DNA from 2 places in the Streptococcus caecimuris genome. Region 1 is predicted to be linked to the other one. Evidence: predicted binding sites of a transcription regulator. Region 1 holds the regulator's gene; the other holds the start of a gene.
What was found. The regulator CtsR, encoded in region 1, represses protease genes until heat stress. The targets are predictions, from matches to a motif close to TTGGTCAAAAAAGGTCAAANA.
Positions count from the first base shown of each region.

Region 1 (11,214 bases):
TCGGCTGAGAAACATCCAATGGTGCATCTCTTACCACATTGGAACTGGGACAATCCAGAATTAGCCAATCGTGTCATGGATGAAGAAGGACGGATCCCTGTTCGAACCTTCTCCAATGCCCACAGTGTGGAACTGATTGTCAATGGGGAATCACAAGGAGTCAAGACCTTTACCAAGAAGACCACAGCTGATGGCCGGACTTACCAAGAAGGGGCAAATCCGGATGAACTCTATCTAGAGTGGTTGGTCCCTTATGTACCCGGCAAAGTGGAAGCTATTGCGCGCAACGAAGCAGGAGAAGTGATCGCGAAAGATCAAGTCGAAACAGCCGGCAAGCCTGCGAGTGTTCGTTTGTTGAAAGAAGAACACGCGATTGCAGCGGACGGTAAGGATTTGACCTATATTACCTACGAAATCGTCGATGAAGAAGGTCGTGTCGTGCCAACTGCCAATAATTTGGTGCATTTCCATTTGCATGGACAAGGCCAAATTGTCGGTGTCGATAATGGGGAACAAGCCAGCCGTGAACGCTACAAAGCGCAGGAAGATGGCTCATGGCAACGCAAAGCCTTCAATGGCAAAGGGGTTGTGATTGTCAAATCAACTGAGCAGGCGGGAGCCTTTACTCTGTATGCAGACTCAGATCGCTTGCAATCAGACCAAGTCAGCCTCTTTACAGGTAAGAAGGACCAAGCAGAACGCACTGTATTAGGCGTGGAACCTGTTCGACAAAGTGCTTATCTAGGAGAAAAACCAACCTTGCCAAGTAAGGTCAATGTGGTCTATAGTGATGGCAAGGCCCAAGAAGAAGCCGTTGAATGGGATGCGGCAGACTATAGCCGTGCTGGCCAAGTCCGTGTGACAGGTCATGTTCAAGGACGCACGGTCGAAGCTCTGGTCGATGTGATCGGCGTGGAACAAGTCCTTCCAGTCATCAAACAAATCCCACAGGGAGCAGATCTAGCGACGGTGGATAAGGCTGTGCAATTAGTCTTCACCGATGGGACCACTGCCCACTATGAGGTCGATCAATGGACCTTGGAAGCTGGTCAAGAAGATCAGTTGTCCACACCAGGAGCACGCTTGAAAGCGACAGGACTCCTAGGCAATGGGGAAACGGTCCAAGCGACACTAGTGGTTGCAGGAGGAGATGTAGCCAAGGCTAAGAAACCAACGGTTCAGCTAGATGGAGTAGCTCTTCCAAAATTTGGTAGTGGCAACCATACCATTTTCCGTTCCCTCGCTTATGGTCAAGAGCCAGGTCAAGTCACAGCAAGTGCAGAAAATGCTCAAGTGACGGTCCTACAAGCTAATCGCGAAAATGGTTTGAAGGCTCAAATCTTTGTAACTGCTAAGGATACAGGAGCTGTACAGACCTATGTGGTCCAATTCCAAGAAGAAAGTCCACAGATCGAGCGCCTAGAATTGCGTCTGCCAGAAGGGCAAGAACTCAAGGAAGACCAAACGGTACCACTTGAAGTCATTGCCCATTACCAAGATGGTAGCCAGGCAAGTCTCAAAGCAGATCAAATCGATGTAAAAACAAGAGCTGGTAGCCAAGGAAAAGCCGTCGCAACCAATAAAGGTTTGGAATTGCGAGAAGCAGGATTGGTTCATTTAGAAGCTAACTTCCAAGGACAAACAGGGGAAGTCAGCTTTACCATCACGCCAAATCCAGAAGAAAAGACAGTTGTCAAGGTGCGTCCTGTACGGATCAGCACCGATCGAAACGTTTTGCCAGCTCTTCCAGAGACAGTCTTGGTCGAGTATGACAAGGGATTCCCGAAAGAAAAACGTGTGACCTGGGATGCCGTGACAGCAGATCAAGTCAAGTATTATCATAGCTTTACAGTCACCGGTCATGTAGAAGGTGTGGAAAAAGAAGCACAAGCTCAAGTGACGGTTGAAGGCATTATCGCTGTAGAAGAAGTCAGTACCACCACTCCAGTCGGCGAAAAACCAGCTCTTCCAGAAAGCGTGCGGACCTATCACTCTAATGGTAAGACCTATACAGCTAAGGTGGCCTGGGATGCGATCGATCCGCAACTCTTGGCCAAAGAAGGAGAAGTTGTCCTAGCCGGTCGTGTAGAAGGAACGGATCTTCCAACACGTCTTCATATTCGTGTTTCCGCAAACACAGTCAAGGGGGCCAATGTAGCAGAGCAATGGACAGGATCAGTCTTGCCACTCGCTTTTGCAAGTGACTCTAACGATGCGGATCCAGTTGCTAAGGTCAATGATAAGGTCATCTCCTTTACCGATGCTCCAGCTAACCGTTGGACCAACTGGGGCCGTGACAATGCGGAAGATTCTGTTGGTATCTTGTTTGGGGATTCTGGTATCTTGACCAAGCGAGCAGTGGACAACCTCCATGTTGGTTTCCACGAAGACCACGGCGTTGGCGCTCCAAGTGAATATGTGATTGAGTACTATACAGGGGAACAAATCCCAACTGTTCCAAGCAATCCAAATCGTGTTAAAGACGAAACAGACCATCCATTTAACAATCCAGCCAACTGGAAAGAAGTCAGCAACCTAACCGTTGAAGAACCGGTAGCAGCTGGCAAGATGAATCATTTCAGTTTTGATAAAGTCGACACCTATGCCGTTCGGATCCGCATGAAGACACCAGAAGGCAAACGTGGTAGCTCTATTTCAGAGATTCAGGTATTTGCCAATAAGGTTGCGGCAGAAGAAAAGAGCCAGGTGACCATTCGTGTCAACGGTGAGGTTTTACCAGGAGTTAATCCAAGTGTGACCGATTACTACATCGATGCGCGTGATCGGGCTTATCCACAAGTGGAAGCGACAGCTAGCCATCACGGTCTTGCAACGGTTGTGCCAAGCGTCCATGAAGGTGAGCCAATCCGTGTCGTCCATAAAGCGGAAGATGGTACTATCTTACAAGAATACCGCCTCCATCTCACAAGTGATGCAGAAAAACTGAAACAAGCTACCCCAGTAGCAGTAGAAGCAGGCAGACGTTTTGTGAAAGTCGGTCAAGATCTGGTTCTACCATCTACAGTAGGTGTCTACTTCAAAGGGGACACAGGTTATGAACGCAAGGAACTGACGGTGGACTGGCAGGCTATCCCAGCTGATGCACTTTCTCATGAAGGCAGCTTCACGTTAGAAGGAAAGGTCCTCGGTTATGATCTGACAGCTCAGCTGACCGTCCGGGTGTCAGAAAAGACAGGAGAAATCCTCTCTGTGAACCGTGACTACAATGCAGAGGATACCAGAGCATTTGCTAGTGAAACCAACGATCTCGATCCAAATCAAATCGACTATATCGATTACATCAATGATGGTGGCTACAACGAGTACTACCGTTGGACCAACTGGAAGAGAGAGCCGGATCAAACAGAAGCCTTTGCTGGTCTCATCTTCAAGAAAAATGGCCAGGTAACAGAGCGATTGGTCAATAAAGTAGCGGTCGACTTCTTTGCAGATCAGGAAACAGGTCTGCCAACGAAAACGGTTCTTGAACGCTACATTGGTCCAGACTTTGATGTTCCGGATGATTATGGCAATCTGAAGAATCTTCCAGATCATCCATTTAACCAGGCCTCTAACTGGGAAGAAATCCCGTATAGCTTGGATTATGCCTTTGAACCGGGCTATATCTCTAACCTCAGCTTCAACGAAACCAGAACCAAAGCCATCCGTTTAAGAATGGTCCGTGATGAAAATCTAAAAGGAATTGGAATCGTTGAATTGAGCGCCTATGCTCCAACAGAAGAGGCCCAGGCAACAACTGATGTTACGATCCAAGTGAATGGCAAAGACCTAGAAGGTTTTAAACCAGATGTGACAGATTATCATCTAGAGTATGAGGGAGACCGTCCAATCGTTTCAGCACAAGGCAAGAATGGGACAGCCGTTACAGTCGTGGATGCTAAAAGTGGCAATGCTCCGATTCTTGTCAAGGTTGTGTCAGAAGATGGCAAGCTCGAAAAAGTATATCAACTTTCTCTCTCCGCAAAAGCACCTACAGGCTCAGCCATTCCTGAAGAAGGGGTTAAGAATCTGGTTCATACCAAACCAGAGTTGGTGATTGAGCCAGAAGAGATGGACTTTGAACGCTTAGAACGTCCAAATGCGGATCTTCCAAAAGGTGAGAAACGTGTGGTTCAAGAAGGTCAAAAAGGCCGCAAATTGCGCTTGGTGGAAGTTTCTCAAGAAAATGGTGTGGAAAGCCGGAAGGAACTAGATGCCTTTGTAGAACTAGATCCAGTGGCAGAGATCACAGAGGTGGGCACGAAAGAGGTACTTCCAGACACTCCACAACCAGAGCCACAGCCACAGCCGCAACCGCAGCCAGAACCACAACCGCTTCCGAACCCAGAGCGCCCTCATGGCTCAGAAGGACCAGTAGCTATCGCAACTCCTCAAGCATCTCTTGAGGTCAAAGCGGTGCGCCAGGAAGGGATAGATGCAGCAGGGAAGGAAGTCGAGAAAGAAACTCAAACACCAGCAGTTTCAGCTGCTCCAGTTTCCGAAGGTAGATTACCAAATACAGGAACGGAAGAAAGCGTCGCAAGCCTCGTTGCTGGAATCCTAGCGGCAGGCCTTGCCAGTGCTGTGCTGGACGATCAGAAAAAAAGAGCCAAAAAGGCCAAGTAAAACAGCTAGAGAAACTAGCAAAAAACGGTGAAAAGTTCACAGGTAAAGGAAGGAGGATGGGGAGGCCCCACCCTCTTTACCTGGTGACATAAAGGAATAGAATATGGGAAAAAGATTAGTTGATCAGAGAAATCGATTTGGCATTCGTAAACTCTCAGTAGGTGTCTGCTCGGTAGTCGTAGCGACTTGTTTTTTAGGAACTACTACCAGTTACGCAGAGGAACAAGCTGAGAATAATGAACCGCGTGAAGAACGGGTTGAAACAAGCAATGCAGGAGATCAAGGAAAGGAGGAGAAAACTGTGAACGAGCACCAAGAAGAATCAGAACAGCCCTCAGCAGCTACTAGTGAGAAAGAAAATCGCACAGTCAGTCAAGGGACAGAAGCAAGCCAACCAGCCACTTCTCTAAACGAGGAGACTGAGATTGCGGATTACGGACCACTTCCAAGCAAGGCTCAGATGCAATACCACCGCGAAGAACTAGCAGCTTTCATCCACTTTGGGATGAATACCTACTACGATCGTGAGTGGGGAGATGGGCAAGAAGATCCTTATTATTTCTATCCAGAGCATCTGGATACCGATCAGTGGATCAAAACCCTGAAAGATGCTGGCTTTAAACGGACGATCATGGTCGTCAAGCACCACGATGGCTTTCTCTTGTACCCTTCCAAATACACCGACCATACCATTGCCAAAAGTGGTTGGAAGGAGGGAAAAGGTGATGTCCTAGCCGAGGTTTCTGCTTCTGCCAGCAAGTATGATATGGACATGGGAGTCTATCTCTCTCCTTGGGATGCCCACAGCCCGCTCTACCATGTGGATACAGAGGACCAATACAATGAATACTATCTCAACCAGCTTAAGGAAATCCTTGAAGATCCAAAATATGGGAACAAGGGTAAGTTCGTAGAAGTCTGGATGGATGGAGCGCGTGGCGATGGGGCTCAAAAAGTCACCTATACCTTTGACAAGTGGTTTGAAGCCATTCGCAAGGCCCAAGGGGATATTGCCATCTTCTCAGCTGAGCCGACCAATGTTCGTTGGATTGGAAATGAAAAGGGGATTGCTGGAGATCCGGTTTGGCAAAAGGTCAATCCAGATAAGATCCGCAACAATCCATCCAACAGCTACCTCAATCACGGGGATCCGGAAGGGAAGCAATACTCAGTGGGAGAAGCCGATGTTTCTATTCGCTCCGGCTGGTTCTACCATGACAATCAAGAGCCTAAGTCCTTGCGCGAATTGATGGACATTTACTTCAAATCGGTCGGCCGTGGCACTCCGCTTCTGCTTAATATTCCACCCAATCAAGACGGAAAATTTGCGGAGGCCGATGTGGCCCGTTTGAAAGAATTCCGCCAGACCTTGGACCAACTCTACAGTGTGAACTATGCGGCAGGAGCTTTGGTAGAAGCTGACTCGACACGGCGCAATCCTCTCTACAAGGCCAGCCATTTGACAGATGGCGATGAAAAGACCAGTTGGGCACCTGCAGATGATGCCAAAACCGGCTCTTTTGTCCTTGATCTTGGAAAAGAGCAACACTTTGATGTGGTAGAGCTCAAAGAAACCATCGAGAAAGGCCAACGGATTTCTGGTTTCACCATTGATGTGGCAGTGAATGGGCAATGGGTTCCTTATGGGGCTGGCTCAACCGTAGGGTATCGCCGTTTGATCAAAGGGCAACCAGTTGATAGTCGCTATATCCGGGTGTCCATCACTGATACCCAAGCCACTCCAATCTTGAACGGTGTCTCTGTCTATAAGACACCAGCCAGCATTGAAGAAACCGATGGCTATCCGCTTGGTTTGACTTATCATTCTGACCGGACAGCTGAGCGGGCCAATGGCCAATGGAATGAAGAGGGAGAAGGTGTTCGAGGCACCTCTATGTGGACTAAGGAAAAGGGAGCTTCGGTGACCTATCAATTTGAAGGCACCAAGGCCTATGTCGTCGCAACCGTCGACCCTGGTCATGGGGAAATGGATGTCTATGTCGATGGCCAAAAGCTAGCGACGGTCAATACCCAAAGTCCAAGCCGCAAACGCAGCCAAAAGGTCTATGAAACACCGGACTTGGCAGCAGGATCTCATACCTTGACCTTAGTCAATAGCAAGGGAGATGCGATCGCAACGGAAGGGATTTATGCTCTCAATAACCAAGAAAAGGGGCTCTTTGAATTTGCTCAGCCAACCCTAGCTGTTAAGAAAGGCGACCCAGCGCAAATCGTCGTCAAGAGAAAAGGTGGCTCTAAAGGAAGTGCCAGTCTGAAATTAATCACAGAACCAGGAACAGGGGTTCATGGCAAGGTCTATAAAGATACCAACGTCACCCTTGAGTTCGCAGATGGCGAGACAGAAAAAACAGTCCAAGTTCCAACCCTTGATTTTGCGGGAAAAGCAACCGACGTCTATGACTTTAAGGTCAAATTGCTCCATCCGGATCAAGGAAGCTTGGTCGGCTTTATTCCAGAACTGACAGTCCAAGTGATGAATGAAGACCAGTTGCCAGAAAATCGCAAAGAAGTGGATGACCAAGATCCGAAACTGCATTACAGTGAGGGTTGGCACCATGAGACGGACAACAAAGACTTTTCAAATGGCACAGAATCTTGGTCGAGCTTTAACCAAGTGACCGATGAGGAAGGCAAGAAACACATTGAAGTGACCATTACCTTTAAGGGCACCGGCGTGGAGGTCCGAGGAGTGGTCGATCCAAGTCATGGTCTCTACAGCGTCACCCTAGATGGAAAAGAAATGGCCTTCGAAGAAGGTCGTGGCCATGATTATGAGATCGACGGCGATCATTATTTCAGTGGCTATGGAGACCAACGCAAGCTCGACCAGAGTTTGGTCAATCTACAAGGTCTAGCAAAAGGCTACCACCAGCTACGCTTGCACTTAGATCCAGCCCTCAATGATCCTCAGTCATCTCGAGCCATCCAGGTAGACCGATTTATCCTCTCAGGGAAAGATAGTCAGTTGCTCAGTCAAGAAGAGCTGCAACAGATCATCAGAGAAGGAGTAGAAAAGATCAAGGCTACTTCTCTGGATCGCTTGAAAGCAGACCTCAAACCGACGGTTCAAGGACAATTGACGGACTTGACTCAGTTGTTGGATCAAGAGCGCCCAGATTTGGTTGCTGCAGCTAATCAAGTGGAAGCCCTTGAAACCATCTTAGAAGATACTCACAATTATGAACCCCTGACGCAGACACGACCAGAAGAAGGTGTTCGGGATTTGATTCTTGAAAAACCAGAACTTCTCATCGAAGCGGAGGAGATTCCATTTGAGAGTCAAACACGTGAGAACAAGGACTTGGCCAAAGGCGAAAGCCGAATCCTTCAAGCAGGGAAGGTGGGACGCCGCTTGAAATTGATCGAGGTTCGACAAGAAGAAGGCAAAGAAATTCGGACAGAAGTCGATGTCTTTGTCGAAGTGGATGCCCAGGACCAGATTACGGAAGTCGGGACGAAGGAAGCGGAAGCAAGTCCGTTGATAGCTGATATGCCGACTCCAACAACACCTGTAACTCCAAGTAAGGAGCAACCAGAAGTTGCGACTCTTTCTCAAGCAGAAGACAAAAGAGAAAAAGAAAGACCAGTTTTCTTCCAACCGAAAACCCCAGAAGCAGTTTCTGTTTTGACTTCAGACCATTCGGAAAAAGAAGTTGTTGAAAGTCCTTCTCTACCATCGGAAGGAAAACTACCTCAAACCGGTACAAAAGAAGGTGGTTTCTTTGCTTGGTTAGGCCTTCTTGGTCTAGGTTTCTTGGGCGGAGGCGCCAAATTCGCTCGTCGCAAAGAGTAGTTCATTCTTTGCATAAGAGGTTAGTTCTCGCTAGCCTCTTTTGCTTTGTATTCTTAAGAGATTCCTGTTTCCATAGAGTCTTTGCTTTATTTACAGCCGTAAAAATTGTATAATAGTCAAATAAGGTCAATGATGAGAAGGAACACTCGAAGGCCATTTTTTATGGGCCAAAGAGCAGAGCATCCATCTAGAAAAAAACAAGTCAGAAAGGAGCATCATGGCAAATAAGAACACATCTGATAGCATTGAAGCTTATATCAAGGCCTTGCTGGCTCAAGCTGGCATGGCAGAGCTCAAAAGAAGTGAGTTAGCCGATGTCTTTCAGGTCGTACCCAGTCAGATTAACTATGTCATTAAGACTCGTTTTACCGAGAGCAGAGGCTATATTGTAGAGAGCAAGCGCGGTGGCGGGGGCTATATCCGCATTGGCAAGGTCCAGTTTTCAGATCACCATCAGATGCTCCAAGACTTGGCAGCCAATATTGGAGAGACCATCAGCCAGCAGGTCTTCAATGATATCCTCCAGATGCTCTATGAAGAAAAATTATTGACACAACGTGAGGCTCAGCTGTTGCTTGCGATGACTTCCGATGAGGTCCTAGGTCGAGATGCCCTCATCCTACGAGCAAGTATGCTGAAAAAAATCATTCAACAAGTAGATAGAAAAGGAAATACCGACTAGATGAACTATTCAACAGCACTGTTAGAAAGTATAGAAGCGGCCCAAATACTAGCAGGCCACTATCAGGGGCATACCTTAGATACTTGGCATCTCCTGACGGCTATGGCCAATAATCCCTATAGCGTAGCAGGTTCTGTACTGAACGATTATCCTATGCAGATCGATGAGTTTCAGGATGCAGCGGAGCATATTACAGGCCAAGCTTTTCAAAGCGACAATCGGTATGAAATCTTCCCATTTTCTTATCGGATGGAAGTGATTATGAAACACGCAAGAGAGATTGCCCAGGTCCTTCATGCCAAGACCTTGGGAACAGAGCATGTGCTCCTCTCTCTTCTAGCAGACCGTGGGACCTTGGCGAGCCAAGTTATGGAGTTTGCCGGCTTTGCCTTTACAGAGCAAGACAAGGGAGTTCCTATTGCCTCCCTTCGCAAGAATTTAGAAGACAAGGCAGGCTGGGACAAGAATGATATCAAAGCCATTCGGAGTCTCTATCGGGCCCAAAACCCTAACCGCCAAACCATGGGAAATATGATGGGCATGCCCCCGAGCACCAGTGGAGGTCTTGAAGATTATACCCGTGATTTGACAGAAATGGCGCGTGCAGGCCAGCTTGAGCCTGTGATCGGCCGGGATGCAGAGATTTCACGCATGATCCAAATCCTCAGCCGCAAGACGAAGAACAATCCTGTATTGGTGGGAGAAGCAGGGGTCGGAAAAACCGCTCTTGCATTAGGTCTGGCCCAGCGGGTCGCTAGTGGCAATGTTCCAGCTGAAATCGCGCAAATGCGTGTCTTAGAATTGGATCTCATGAATGTCGTTGCAGGGACGCGCTTCCGTGGGGACTTCGAAGAGCGGATGAACAATATCATCCAGGACATCGAAGAAGACGGTCACGTGATTCTCTTTATCGATGAACTGCATACTATTATGGGGTCAGGATCCGGTATTGATTCGACCTTAGACGCAGCCAATATTCTAAAACCAGCCCTGGCACGGGGAACCTTGCGTACAGTTGGAGCAACGACTCAAGATGAGTACCAAAAGCATATCGAAAAAGATGCAGCCCTTTCTCGGCGTTTTGCGAAAGTCACCATTGAAGAGCCAAGTGTTGCAGATAGCATCCAAATTCTCCAAGGCTTGAAAGAAACCTACCAGGACCACCATCATGTGACCATTACCGATGAAGCGATCGAAACAGCTGTCAAATATGCCCACCGCTATTTGACCAGCCGTCAATTGCCAGATTCAGCCATTGATCTCTTGGATGAAGCGGCAGCTACCGTACAAAACCGCGATTCCAACGGTCACGTAAAAGAAGAGTTGACCGCCTTGGATCGGGCCTTGATGGATGGAAAGTGGAAGAAAGCAGCCCAACTCCTAGAAGTAGAGGCTGCTCCCGTTGTCTACAAAAAAGAAGTCACTGACCAAGATGTCTTGGTGACTTTGAGCCAATTATCTGGTATTCCAACTCAAAAACTGACTCAAACCGATGCCAAGAAGTACCTCAACTTAGAAACAGAATTGCACAAGCGCGTGATTGGTCAAGACCAAGCCGTTTCGAGTATCAGTCGGGCTATTCGACGCAATCAATCAGGTATCCGTAGCAACAAGCGTCCGATCGGTTCTTTCATGTTCCTAGGACCTACCGGTGTCGGAAAAACAGAGCTAGCCAAAGCTTTGGCGGAAGTTCTGTTTGATGATGAATCGGCCCTCATCCGTTTTGATATGAGTGAGTACATGGAAAAATTCGCAGCCAGCCGCCTCAACGGAGCCCCTCCAGGCTATGTGGGCTACGAAGAAGGAGGCGAGTTGACAGAGAAAGTCCGCAACAAACCATATTCAGTTCTCTTATTTGATGAGGTGGAAAAAGCCCATCCAGATATTTTCAATGTCCTTTTGCAAGTCTTGGATGACGGAGTCTTAACCGATAGCAAAGGCCGGAAGATCGACTTCTCCAATACCATTATCATCATGACCTCAAACCTGGGAGCAACAGCCCTTCGGGATGATAAGACAGTTGGCTTTGGTGCTAAAGATATCCGCTTTGACCAAGCCAATATGGAAAAACGCATGTTTGAAGAGTTGAAGA
Region 1 is NZ_CALPCT010000028.1:6,874-18,087, forward strand. Features, by position in the region: gene NFR56_RS09210 (Ig-like domain-containing protein) at 1-4,626, shown strand, start outside; gene NFR56_RS09215 (alpha-L-fucosidase) at 4,730-8,440, shown strand; gene NFR56_RS09220 (CtsR family transcriptional regulator) at 8,658-9,122, shown strand; gene NFR56_RS09225 (ATP-dependent Clp protease ATP-binding subunit) at 9,123-11,214, shown strand, end outside.

Region 2 (11,214 bases), on a different contig from region 1:
CAACTGTGCGGAGGTGGGACGACGAAATCGAATTCTAACGAATTACCGATTTCTGTCCCACTCTCTTTTCTTATAGTTTGAAACTATAGCTAGGTCTTGAAAATGGGAAAACCGCTCTCCTCATAATAGTGATAAAATAGTAAGCAGTTAGATTGAATGTTTATCGGAGGGCAATATGAGTAAAAAACGCAATATCAATACTATCTTGGCACAGGCAGGAATCAAGTCGGATAAAGCAACGGGAGCTTTGACGACTCCTTTGCATTTCTCTACGACTTACCAACACCCAGAATTTGGTCAGTCTACAGGTTTTGACTATACCCGTACGAAAAATCCAACACGCGCAACGGCTGAGAAGACTTTGGCAGCTATCGAAAGTGCAGACTATGCTTTGGCGACAAGCTCTGGAATGTCAGCTATTGTGCTTGCTTTTAGCATTTTCCCTGTTGGTTCAAAAGTCTTAGCCGTTCGTGACCTGTATGGAGGTTCTTTCCGCTGGTTTAACCAACAAGAGCAAGAAGGTCGTTTCTCTTTCACCTATGCCAATACAGAAGAAGAACTGATCCACCATCTAGATCATGATCCGGTGGATGTCCTCTATATTGAAACACCAACCAATCCATTGATGTTGGAAGTTGATATTGCTCATTTAGCCAAATTGGCCCATGCAAAAGGTGCCAAAGTCGTGGTGGACAATACTTTCTATAGCCCAATCTATCAACGTCCGATTGAAGAGGGAGCAGATATTGTCCTACATTCAGCAACCAAGTACCTGGCTGGTCACAACGATGTCTTGGCTGGTGTTGTCGTGACAAATGATGCAGATCTGTATGACAAACTCTTTTACAATTTGAACACGACAGGTGCTGTTCTTTCCCCATTTGACAGCTATCTGTTGATCCGTGGTCTCAAGACACTCTCTATCCGGATGGAGCGCTCCACTGAGAATGCCCGCAAGGTAGTCGAGTTTTTGAAAACCTCCCCTCAGGTCAAAGAAGTCCTCTACACTGGAAAAGGTGGAATGGTCTCCTTTAAAATTCAAGATGAGAAAAAAATTCCTAACTTGTTGAATTCCCTTCAAGTCTTTACCTTTGCAGAAAGTCTTGGTGGAGTTGAAAGTTTGATCACTTATCCTACCACTCAAACTCATGCGGACATTCCTGCAGAAGTTCGCCATTCATATGGTTTGACAGATGATCTTCTTCGGTTGTCCATCGGAATCGAAGATGCGGATGATTTGATTGAAGATTTGAAACAAGCATTGGAGGCTTAAGATGACCAAATATGATTTCACGACTTTACCGAATCGCTTGACCCACCATACCTACAAGTGGAAAGAAACTGAGACAGATCCAGAAATCATTCCAGCTTGGATCGCGGACATGGATTTTAATGTCATTCCAGAAGTACGAGAAGCTGTTATCGGCTATGCAGACCACATGGTCTATGGCTATACCTATGCATCAGATAGCCTTTACCAGTCTATCCTTGATTGGGAAAAAGAAGAGCATGGCTATTCCTTTGAAAAGGAAGCTGTCGTCTTTATCGAAGGTGTTGTTCCAGCCATTTCAACAGCCATTCAAGCCTTTACTAAGGAAGGGGATGCTGTCTTAATCAATACGCCGGTCTATCCTCCATTTGCCAGAAGTGTCAAGCTCAATCGTCGAAAATTGATCGAAAATTCATTAGTTGAAAAGGATGGTCTTTTCCAAATTGATTTTGATCAGCTGGAAAAAGACATTGTGGAGCAAGAGGTGAAACTCTATGTTTTGTGTAATCCGCACAATCCTGGAGGCCGTGTATGGGATCGTGAAGTCTTGGAAAAAATCGGCCACCTCTGTCAAAAACATGGTGTCCTTCTCGTTTCAGATGAGATCCACCAAGATTTGGCCTTGTTTGGCCACCGTCATACCAGCTTTAATACGGTTGATCCAAGTTTTAAAGATTTCAGCCTGATCTTAACTAGTGCAACCAAGACTTTCAATATTGCAGGAACAAAAAATTCCTATGTGGTCATTGAAAATCCAAAGCTTCGTACGGCTTTTAAACAACGGCAATTGGCCAATAACCAACATGAAATCTCAGGATTGGGCTATATTGCAACAGAAGCGGCTTATCGCCATGGTAAACCTTGGTTGACGGAACTCAAGCAAGTCTTTGAAAAACACATCGACTATGTGGTAGATGAATTGCATGAAAAGACCAAAATCCGTGTCATGAAACCCCAAGGAACCTATCTTCTTTGGTTGGACTTTTCCGCCTATCCTTATAGCGATGATGAGCTGCATGCTAAAATCCATGACCAAGCCAAATTGATTTTGAACCGTGGAACAGATTTCGGAAAAGAAGGAACCTTACATGCCCGCCTCAATGTAGCAGCTCCCTTCACCCTCATTGAAGAAATTACCAAACGTTTGGTGGAAACTTTTCACAAATAAGTGTTGACTTTCTGTAAGTGAAGGAGTACAATAAACTCGAAATACGGTAGGTGAGGCTACCACAAGGATACGGATGACTACCGCAAAGCAGTGGAGACACTACTCGTTGGTTAACAGTCCTGATCGCAAAGGTCAAGACTAAGCTCATTTCATTGCCTTGCGGAGCTAAAGCTTGGACGGTCAGTTTTTTGAGAGTTTTGATTGAAAAATTAATGACGAGTTTCATGAGTCCTACCGATCGAGGGTAGGACTCTTTTTTATGCCTTACCAAGAAAAGAGAAAGGAGAGAGCTATGATACAAATTGACGATCATCCCGAACCGCACCGAACCAGCCAATCGCTGATTTGTGTCGTAGGGACTCCAAAAGTGATTGGCTCCTGATTGAAAAGGAGATACCAATGCAAACAAATAAAGAAAGACTCATTGCTGCTCTTCAAGAACCACTTGAAAGCACCTTTGCCGACTACAAAACCAGTGCCCTTGGTTTAGTTGACGATCAAGTAGAAGAAAACCGCGATATTTATGGCGAAAATGTCATCACAAAAGGTCAAGAAGATTCCATGATCAAAAAGATCTATGAATCGATTATTAATCCTTTTACGGTGATTTTGTTGGTCATTGCGCTGGTTTCCTTCATCACCAATGTCTGGCTAGCAAAACCAGGTGAACAGGATCCAACGACCTCCATCATCATTGTGACCTTGGTCTTGATCTCTGGTGGTATCCGCTTCATTCAAGAATTGCGGAGCGACAAAGCAGCTAGCAACTTATCACGTATGATTGTCAATACAGCGACCGTTCTGCGTGATGGATCAGAACAAGAAATTCCGATCGATGAAATCGTCGTAGGAGATGTGATCAAACTGAGTGCCGGCGATATGATTCCAGCAGATGTGGTCTTGATTGATTCCCGTGACTTCTTTGTCCAACAATCTGGCCTCACAGGGGAAAGTGATGCTGTTGAAAAGGTTTGTCTCAGAAAAGCCGACAGTCAAAATTTAGATAGTCTCTTGGAGAGTGAAAGCTTGGCCTTTATGGGGACCAATGTCATCTCAGGGCGGGCGACAGCCTTGGTCTTGGTCGTGGGGGATGAAACCATGATGGGCGCTATTGAGCAAACCATCAACACCTATGACGAACCAACCTCATTTGAGAGAGAAATGAATACCATCTCTTGGCTCTTGATTCGGCTCATGTTAGTGATGGTGCCCGTCGTCTTTGTGATCAATGGCCTCACAGACGGTGACTGGTTAGAAGCGGGTGTCTTTGCCCTCAGCGTTGGGGTTGGTTTGACTCCTGAAATGCTGCCGATGATTATTACAGCGAGTCTTGCTAAGGGATCCATCATCATGGCCAAGGAAAAAGTCGTTATCAAAAAACTCAATGCCATTCAAGACCTCGGGGCTATTGATATTTTGTGTACAGATAAGACAGGAACCTTGACCCAAGATGAAATCGTTTTGGAGTATCCGCTTGATATCCATGGCGATTTGGATCTATCAGTCCTTCGCCGGGCTTACTTGAATTCCTATTTCCAAACCGGGCTAAAAAATTTGATGGACCGGGCGATTATCAATCGAACCCATAAAGAAGCCAAGAAACATGAAATCGTCCGCGATCTAGATCAAACCTTCCATAAGATAGATGAATTGCCCTTTGATTTTGAACGTCGTCGCATGAGTGTCATTGTCAAAGATGAAGATGGTGTGGTTAGCATGGTGACCAAGGGGGCCTTGGAAGAAATGCTCTCTGTATCGACTTATGTTGAATACAAGGGTGATATCAAACGATTAACAGACGAGGTCCGTCAAGAAGTCCTCGCTGAGGTCGCTCAATTAAATGAACAAGGTCTTCGTGTTTTGGGCGTCAGCTACAAAACCGACTTGGACGAAAATGAAATCTTTAGTGTTGAAGATGAAGGAGACATGATCCTAACCGGTTACCTGGCCTTTCTTGATCCACCAAAACCTTCTGCAGCTCCAGCGATCAAAGCTCTTGCAGAATATGGGGTTACCACTAAGATCTTAACTGGCGACAATGAAAAGGTCACCCAAGCTGTCTGTGAAAAAGTAGGACTAGATGTCGAGCGGATTCTTTTGGGAAGCGAAATCGATACGATGACAGACCAAGAGTTAGCGCAAGTTGTGGAAACAACAACAGTCTTTGCCAAATTATCGCCCGATCAAAAAGCGCGGATCATTCTTAGCCTTAAGAAAAATGGCCACAAGGTGGGGTACATGGGAGATGGGATTAACGATGCTCCATCCATGAAGGTGTCAGACGTTGGGATCTCTGTGGATACTGCTGTTGATATTGCCAAAGAAACGGCAGATGTCATCCTTCTTGATAAGGACTTGATGGTCCTTGAAAAAGGTTTGGTTGAAGGCCGCAAGGTCTATGCCAATATGACTAAGTACATCAAGATGACGGTTTCTTCTAACTTCGGGAATATCTTTTCTCTTCTCTTTGCCAGCATCTTTTTACCTTTCCTTCCCATGGCGCCCGTTCATTTGATTGTGCTCAATCTCATCTATGATCTTTCTTGTATCGCCCTTCCTTTTGACAATGTCGACAAGGAATTCCTCAAGAAACCTCGTATCTGGGAAGCCAATTCTATTATGCGCTTCATGGCCTGGATCGGTCCAATTTCATCCGTATTTGATATTATTACCTACATGCTTCTTTACTTCCTTGTTGTCCCAATGATTTTAGGTCATGGCTACAACCATGGAGCAGCAGATGCAGCAGCCTTTATCATGGTGTTCCAAACTGGATGGTTTATTGAATCTATGTGGTCTCAAACCATGGTTATTCATATGTTGCGTTCACCAAAACTTCCATTTATCCAAAGTCGTCCAGCCTTCTCAGTCGTGGTGACGACCCTAGCAGCAGCCTTCTTTGTAACCTCCCTTCCATATAGTCCTTTGGCTTCTATCTTGAAGTTGAGCCAACTAAATGGATTGTACTTTGTTCTATTGTTTGCTATTATCGTCCTTTATATGCTGAGTGTGACGGTTGTCAAACGTATCTATATTAAGAAATACAAAGAATGGTTGTAATTGATTGATAGAAAGAGTGAGTCCGAACTTAAAAAATTAAGTGTAAGGGCTCTCTTTTTTTTGTAAAATTTGGTATAATAAGAAGAATGTAAAGTTGGAAATGAAGATTTCCATGTGCTGTGAGTATCAAAGAGGGACTGAAAGAAAGAGTAGAGCTTGACTCCACTTTTATCATAGCTCTTTTTTGAATAATAACAGCTTAGAAAGAAGGATCTCAAAATGGGAAAATTAGAAGTTATTACACATCCACTGATTCAACACAAATTGTCTATTCTTCGTCGTACAGATACCTCTACGAAGGCCTTTCGTGAATTGGTAGATGAGATTGCTATGTTGATGGGCTACGAAGTGTTGCGTGAATTGCCTCTTGAGGATGTTGAAATTGAAACTCCTATTACCAAAACCGTTCAAAAACAAATCGCAGGGAAGAAGTTGGCTATTGTCCCAATTCTTCGTGCAGGGATTGGGATGGTTGATGGTCTCTTGAGTTTGGTACCAGCTGCTAAGGTTGGCCATATCGGGATGTACCGTGATGAAGAAACCTTGAAACCAGTTGAATACTTGGTGAAATTGCCAGAAGATATTGATCAACGTCGTATCTTTGTAGTAGACCCAATGCTTGCTACGGGTGGATCCGCTATTCTAGCTATTGATTCCTTGAAAAAACGTGGCGCTAGCCATATCAAATTTGTCTGTCTAGTATCAGCGCCAGAAGGGGTAAAAGCTCTTCAAGAAGCTCACCCAGATGTTGATATCTTTACAGCAGCCCTCGATGATCATTTGAATGAACATGGCTACATTGTTCCTGGTCTTGGAGATGCAGGTGACCGTTTATTCGGTACCAAATAAGAAACCATTCATTATAAGATAAGTCCGAAAGGTGCTTAAGATTTGACCTTTTTTGACCATTGGTTTATAATAGCACATATACTTTGAACCTCACGAATCGTTAGAATGAATGGATACTAAAGGAGAAGAATAGATGATTCCAGTAGTTATTGAACAAACCAGTCGTGGAGAACGTTCTTACGATATTTATTCCCGTCTGTTGAAAGATCGAATTATCATGGTAACAGGACCAGTTGAGGACCAAATGGCTAACTCCATTATCGCTCAATTGCTCTTCTTGGATGCCCAAGATAATACAAAAGATATCTATATGTATATCAATACACCAGGAGGCTCTGTCTCTGCAGGTCTTGCCATCGTAGATACCATGAACTTTATCAAGTCAGATGTCCAAACTATTGTCATGGGGATGGCCGCTTCTATGGGAACTATCATCGCTTCAAGCGGTGCGAAGGGCAAACGCTTCATGTTGCCAAACGCTGAGTATATGATTCACCAACCAATGGGTGGTACTGGTGGTGGTACCCAACAAACCGATATGGCGATTGCAGCAGAACACTTGCTCAAAACACGGAATAACTTGGAAAAAATCCTTGCGGAAAATTCAGGTCAATCCATTGAAAAAGTGCATGCTGATGCGGAGCGAGATAATTGGATGAGTGCACAAGAAACGCTTGAATATGGCTTTATTGATGAAATCATGGCCAATAATAAATTGGACTAAACCATCCTATGGGAAGGTCCGTCAAGAGGCTGGGACAAAAGTCCTAGCCTCTCAATTATTTTTGGATTGTCGAGCAAAACGCAGTGGTTGAGTGGGCTCTACTACGCTGATTTCATCAGCTTTTACAGCCCTACTCAACTGTGCGGAGGTGGGACGACGAAATCGAATTCTAACGAATGACCGATTTCTGTCCCACTCTCTTTTTTTGCTCTCATAAAAGAGTAGTTCTTTTTCTTGAAATTTGATATACTAGTAACAGAACGAGAAAGGGATTGACCATGTTTGAGAAACAAGAAAGAACAGGCTTAATTGTTAAATTGTATTACAATCGAGATGGGAAAAAATTACAATCTGTCGGAGATGTCTTGTACCATTCTAAGAAATGCCGTTATGTCCAATTGTATGTGGACAGTGACAAGGCCGATCAAGTCATGGAAGACTTAAAGAAAGAACGTTATGTCAAAAAGGTCTTGCCTTGCCATCTCAAAGATTTAGATACAGATTTTGTGGGGAGTTTGCAACGATTGGAGGCCCCATCTGTGGTCACAGAAGGTTAGAAAACGCAATCATTTGATGGATTGCGTTTTTTTTATTGACAATTGTCAGATAATTCGGTATATTCTTAATGTATTTATTTTAAGATTCATTTAAGGAGATCATTACAAATGAAGAAAAAATTTGCTCTTTCATTTTTAACCATTGCAAGTGTCGCTCTTCTTGCTGCTTGTGGTGAAGTTTCTACTTCAGGTTCAAACACAACTGGTAACGAAATCGGCAAGGAACTAAAAGTCGGTTTTAACTTTGAAAAAACTGGTGAAGTAGCAGCCTACGGTAGTGCTGAACAAAAAGGTGCTCAATTGGCCGTTGATGAAATCAACGCTAAGGGTGGAGCTGACGGTAAGAAGATCGTTGTCACAGATAAAGATAACAAATCTGAAACAGCTGAAGCAGCTACAGTCACTACAAACCTTGTCACTCAATCAAAAGTGAACGCTCTTGTAGGACCTGCAACTTCAGGGGCTACTGCAGCAGCGGTTGCCAATGCTGGTAAAGCAGGTGTACCATTGGTAACACCATCAGCTACTCAAGATGATTTGACAAAAGGTCAAGATTACCTCTTCCGTGCAACCTTCATCGATAGCTTCCAAGGAAAAATCATTGCTAAGTACACAACTGATAACTTGAAAGCGAAGAAAGTCGTTCTTTACTACGATAACTCATCTGACTATGCTAAAGGGATTGCTGAAGCCTTCAAGAAATCTTACAAAGGTGAAATCGTAGCAACAGAAACATTCCAATCTAAGGATACAGACTTCCAAGCTGCCCTTACAAAAATCAAAGATAAAGACTTCGATGCGATTGTTCTTCCAGGTTACTACACAGAAACTGGTAAGATCGTAAACCAAGCGCGTGGTATGGGAATCAAACAACCAATCGTTGGTGGAGATGGATTTAGCGATGCTAAATTCGTTGAACAAGCAACACCTGCTGCAGCTACAGACATCTACTACGTAGCTGGATTCTCTACTGAAGGTGAAATGACTGATAAAGCCAAGAAATTCGTAGAAGCATACAAAGCGAAATACAATGAAGAACCTTCAATGTTCGCAGCTTTGGCTTATGATTCAGTTTACATGGTTGCCGAAGCATCTAAAGGTGCTAAGAACTCTGTCGAATTGAAAGATAACCTTGCGAAGTTGAAAGACTTGGAAGGTGTGACTGGTACAATGTCAATTGACAAGAACCACAACCCGGTTAAATCAGCTCTTATGATTGGCTTGAAAGATGGTAAAGTCAAATCTGTTGAGTCTGTTAAACCATAATTATCATTTGTTGTTTGTACAAGAGGCTGGGAGAATGAAAATTCCTGGCCTCGCTCTTTATTGTTAGAAAGGATGGTTCAAATGCTCCAGCAATTAGTGAACGGTCTAATCTTGGGAAGTGTCTATGCACTCTTGGCCCTTGGTTATACCATGGTGTATGGAATTATCAAATTGATCAACTTTGCCCATGGGGATATCTACATGGTAGGTGCCTTTATGGGATATTTCTTATTGAACTCGTGGAAAGTGAACTTCTTTGTAGCCTTGCTCCTAGCCATGGTTGGGACAGCTATTTTAGGGGTTGTAATTGAATACCTGGCTTATCGTCCGCTTCGTCATTCGACTCGGATTGCAGCCTTGATCACAGCCATCGGGGTTTCCTTCTTGCTTGAATATGGGATGGTCTTCTTCGTAGGGGCCAATACCCGTTCCTTCCCGCAAGTGATTAAAACAGTTCGTTACAACTTCGGTCCTATTTCAATCTCCAATATTCAGTTGATGATCTTGGGAGTGTCTGTTTTCTTGATGGTCGCTCTTCAATTTATTATTCAAAAGACAAAGATGGGGAAAGCCATGCGGGCTGTATCTGTCGATAGTGATGCTGCTCAATTGATGGGGATTAACGTAAACCGTACGATCAGCTTTACCTTTGCTTTGGGATCAGCCTTGGCAGGTGCTGGTGGTGTCTTGATTGGTTTGTATTACAACTCGATCGAGCCTTTGATGGGGATGACACCAGGGATCAAAGCCTTTGTCGCAGCGGTTCTTGGAGGAATCGGAATCATTCCAGGTGCTGCCCTAGGTGGATTTGTTATCGGTTTGTTGGAAACCTTCGCTACAGCGATCGGTCTTTCAGACTTCCGTGATGCCATTGTGTATGCCATCTTGATTGTAATCTTGCTCATCCGTCCAGCAGGTATCCTCGGTAAAAATGTGAAAGAGAAGGTGTAAGCCATGAAACAAAATTTAAAAGTGAATTTAGTCTGGCTTGGTCTTTTGGTCGCAGGTTTTGCCTTGATCCAAGTCTTGGTTGCAGCGGGTGTGCTCAACCTCTTCTATATCCAAATTTTAGAACAAATCGGAATTAATATTATCCTTGCAGTTGGCTTGAACCTCATCGTTGGTTTCTCAGGTCAATTCTCACTCGGCCATGCCGGATTTATGGCGATTGGTGCCTACTCTGCAGCTATTCTCGGTTCCAAATCACCAACCTATGGGGCTTTCTTTGGCGCGATGGTTTTAGGTGCTTTGATTGCTGGTGTCGTTGCCTTGATCGTTGGGGTTCCAACCCTTCGTTTGAAAGGGGACTACCTCGCGATTGCGACACTTGGGGTTTCTGAAATCATCCGGATCTTGATCGTTAATGGTGGTACTCTCACCAATGGGGCTGCTGGGATCCTTGGTTTGCCAGCCTTTACAACTTGGCAATTGGTTTACCTCTTTGTTGTGATTACAACGATCTTTACGATTAACTTCTTACGCAGTCCAATTGGACGCTCTACCCTTTCTGTTCGTGAAGACGAAATCGCGGCAGAATCTGTTGGGATCAATACGACCAAGGTCAAAGTCATCGCCTTTGTATTTGGTGCGATCACAGCGGCGATTGCTGGATCTCTCCAAGCCGGATTTATCGGCTCTGTTGTTCCGAAAGATTACTCTTTCACCAATACCATTAATGTCTTGATCATTGTCGTGTTTGGTGGTTTAGGATCAATGTCAGGAACAGTTGTAGCAGCCATCGTCTTAGGTATCTTGAACATGGTGCTTCAAGACTTCTCAAGTGTCCGTATGATCATTTACTCATTGGCTTTGATTCTCGTGATGATCTTCCGTCCAGGTGGTCTTCTTGGAACATGGGAATTCAGCTTGAAAAAACTACTCTCAAAAAAGGAGGCTAACTAATGGCACTTCTTGAAGTAAAAAATTTAACAAAAAACTTTGGTGGTTTGACAGCCGTTGGGGATGTGACCATGGAACTTAATGAAGGGGAATTGGTTGGTTTGATCGGACCCAACGGTGCCGGGAAAACAACCCTCTTCAACCTCCTAACAGGGGTATATGAACCAAGTGAAGGGACCATTACCTTAGATGGTCAGTTGCTAAATGGTAAAGCACCCTATAAAATCGCTGCAGGTGGTCTGGGACGTACTTTCCAAAATATTCGTCTCTTTAAAGATTTGAGCGTTTTGGACAATGTCTTGATTGCCTTTGCTAATCACCATAAACCACATGTCTTTGCGAGTCTTTTCCGCTTGCCAAGCTATTACAAGAATGAAGAAGCTTTGAAAGCGAAAGCTCTTGAATTGTTAGCGATTTTTGG
Region 2 is NZ_CALPCT010000001.1:154,344-165,557, reverse strand. Features, by position in the region: gene NFR56_RS00795 (cystathionine gamma-synthase) at 176-1,273, shown strand; gene NFR56_RS00790 (MalY/PatB family protein) at 1,275-2,438, shown strand; M-box (ykoK) riboswitch at 2,474-2,631, shown strand; gene mgtA (magnesium-translocating P-type ATPase) at 2,838-5,498, shown strand; gene upp (uracil phosphoribosyltransferase) at 5,718-6,347, shown strand; gene NFR56_RS00775 (ATP-dependent Clp protease proteolytic subunit) at 6,481-7,071, shown strand; gene NFR56_RS00770 (DUF2129 domain-containing protein) at 7,350-7,628, shown strand; gene NFR56_RS00765 (ABC transporter substrate-binding protein) at 7,737-8,894, shown strand; gene NFR56_RS00760 (branched-chain amino acid ABC transporter permease) at 8,976-9,845, shown strand; gene NFR56_RS00755 (branched-chain amino acid ABC transporter permease) at 9,849-10,796, shown strand; gene NFR56_RS00750 (ABC transporter ATP-binding protein) at 10,796-11,214, shown strand, end outside.
Region 2: the regulator CtsR is predicted to act here: its motif matches at 6,387-6,407, upstream of NFR56_RS00775 (ATP-dependent Clp protease proteolytic subunit).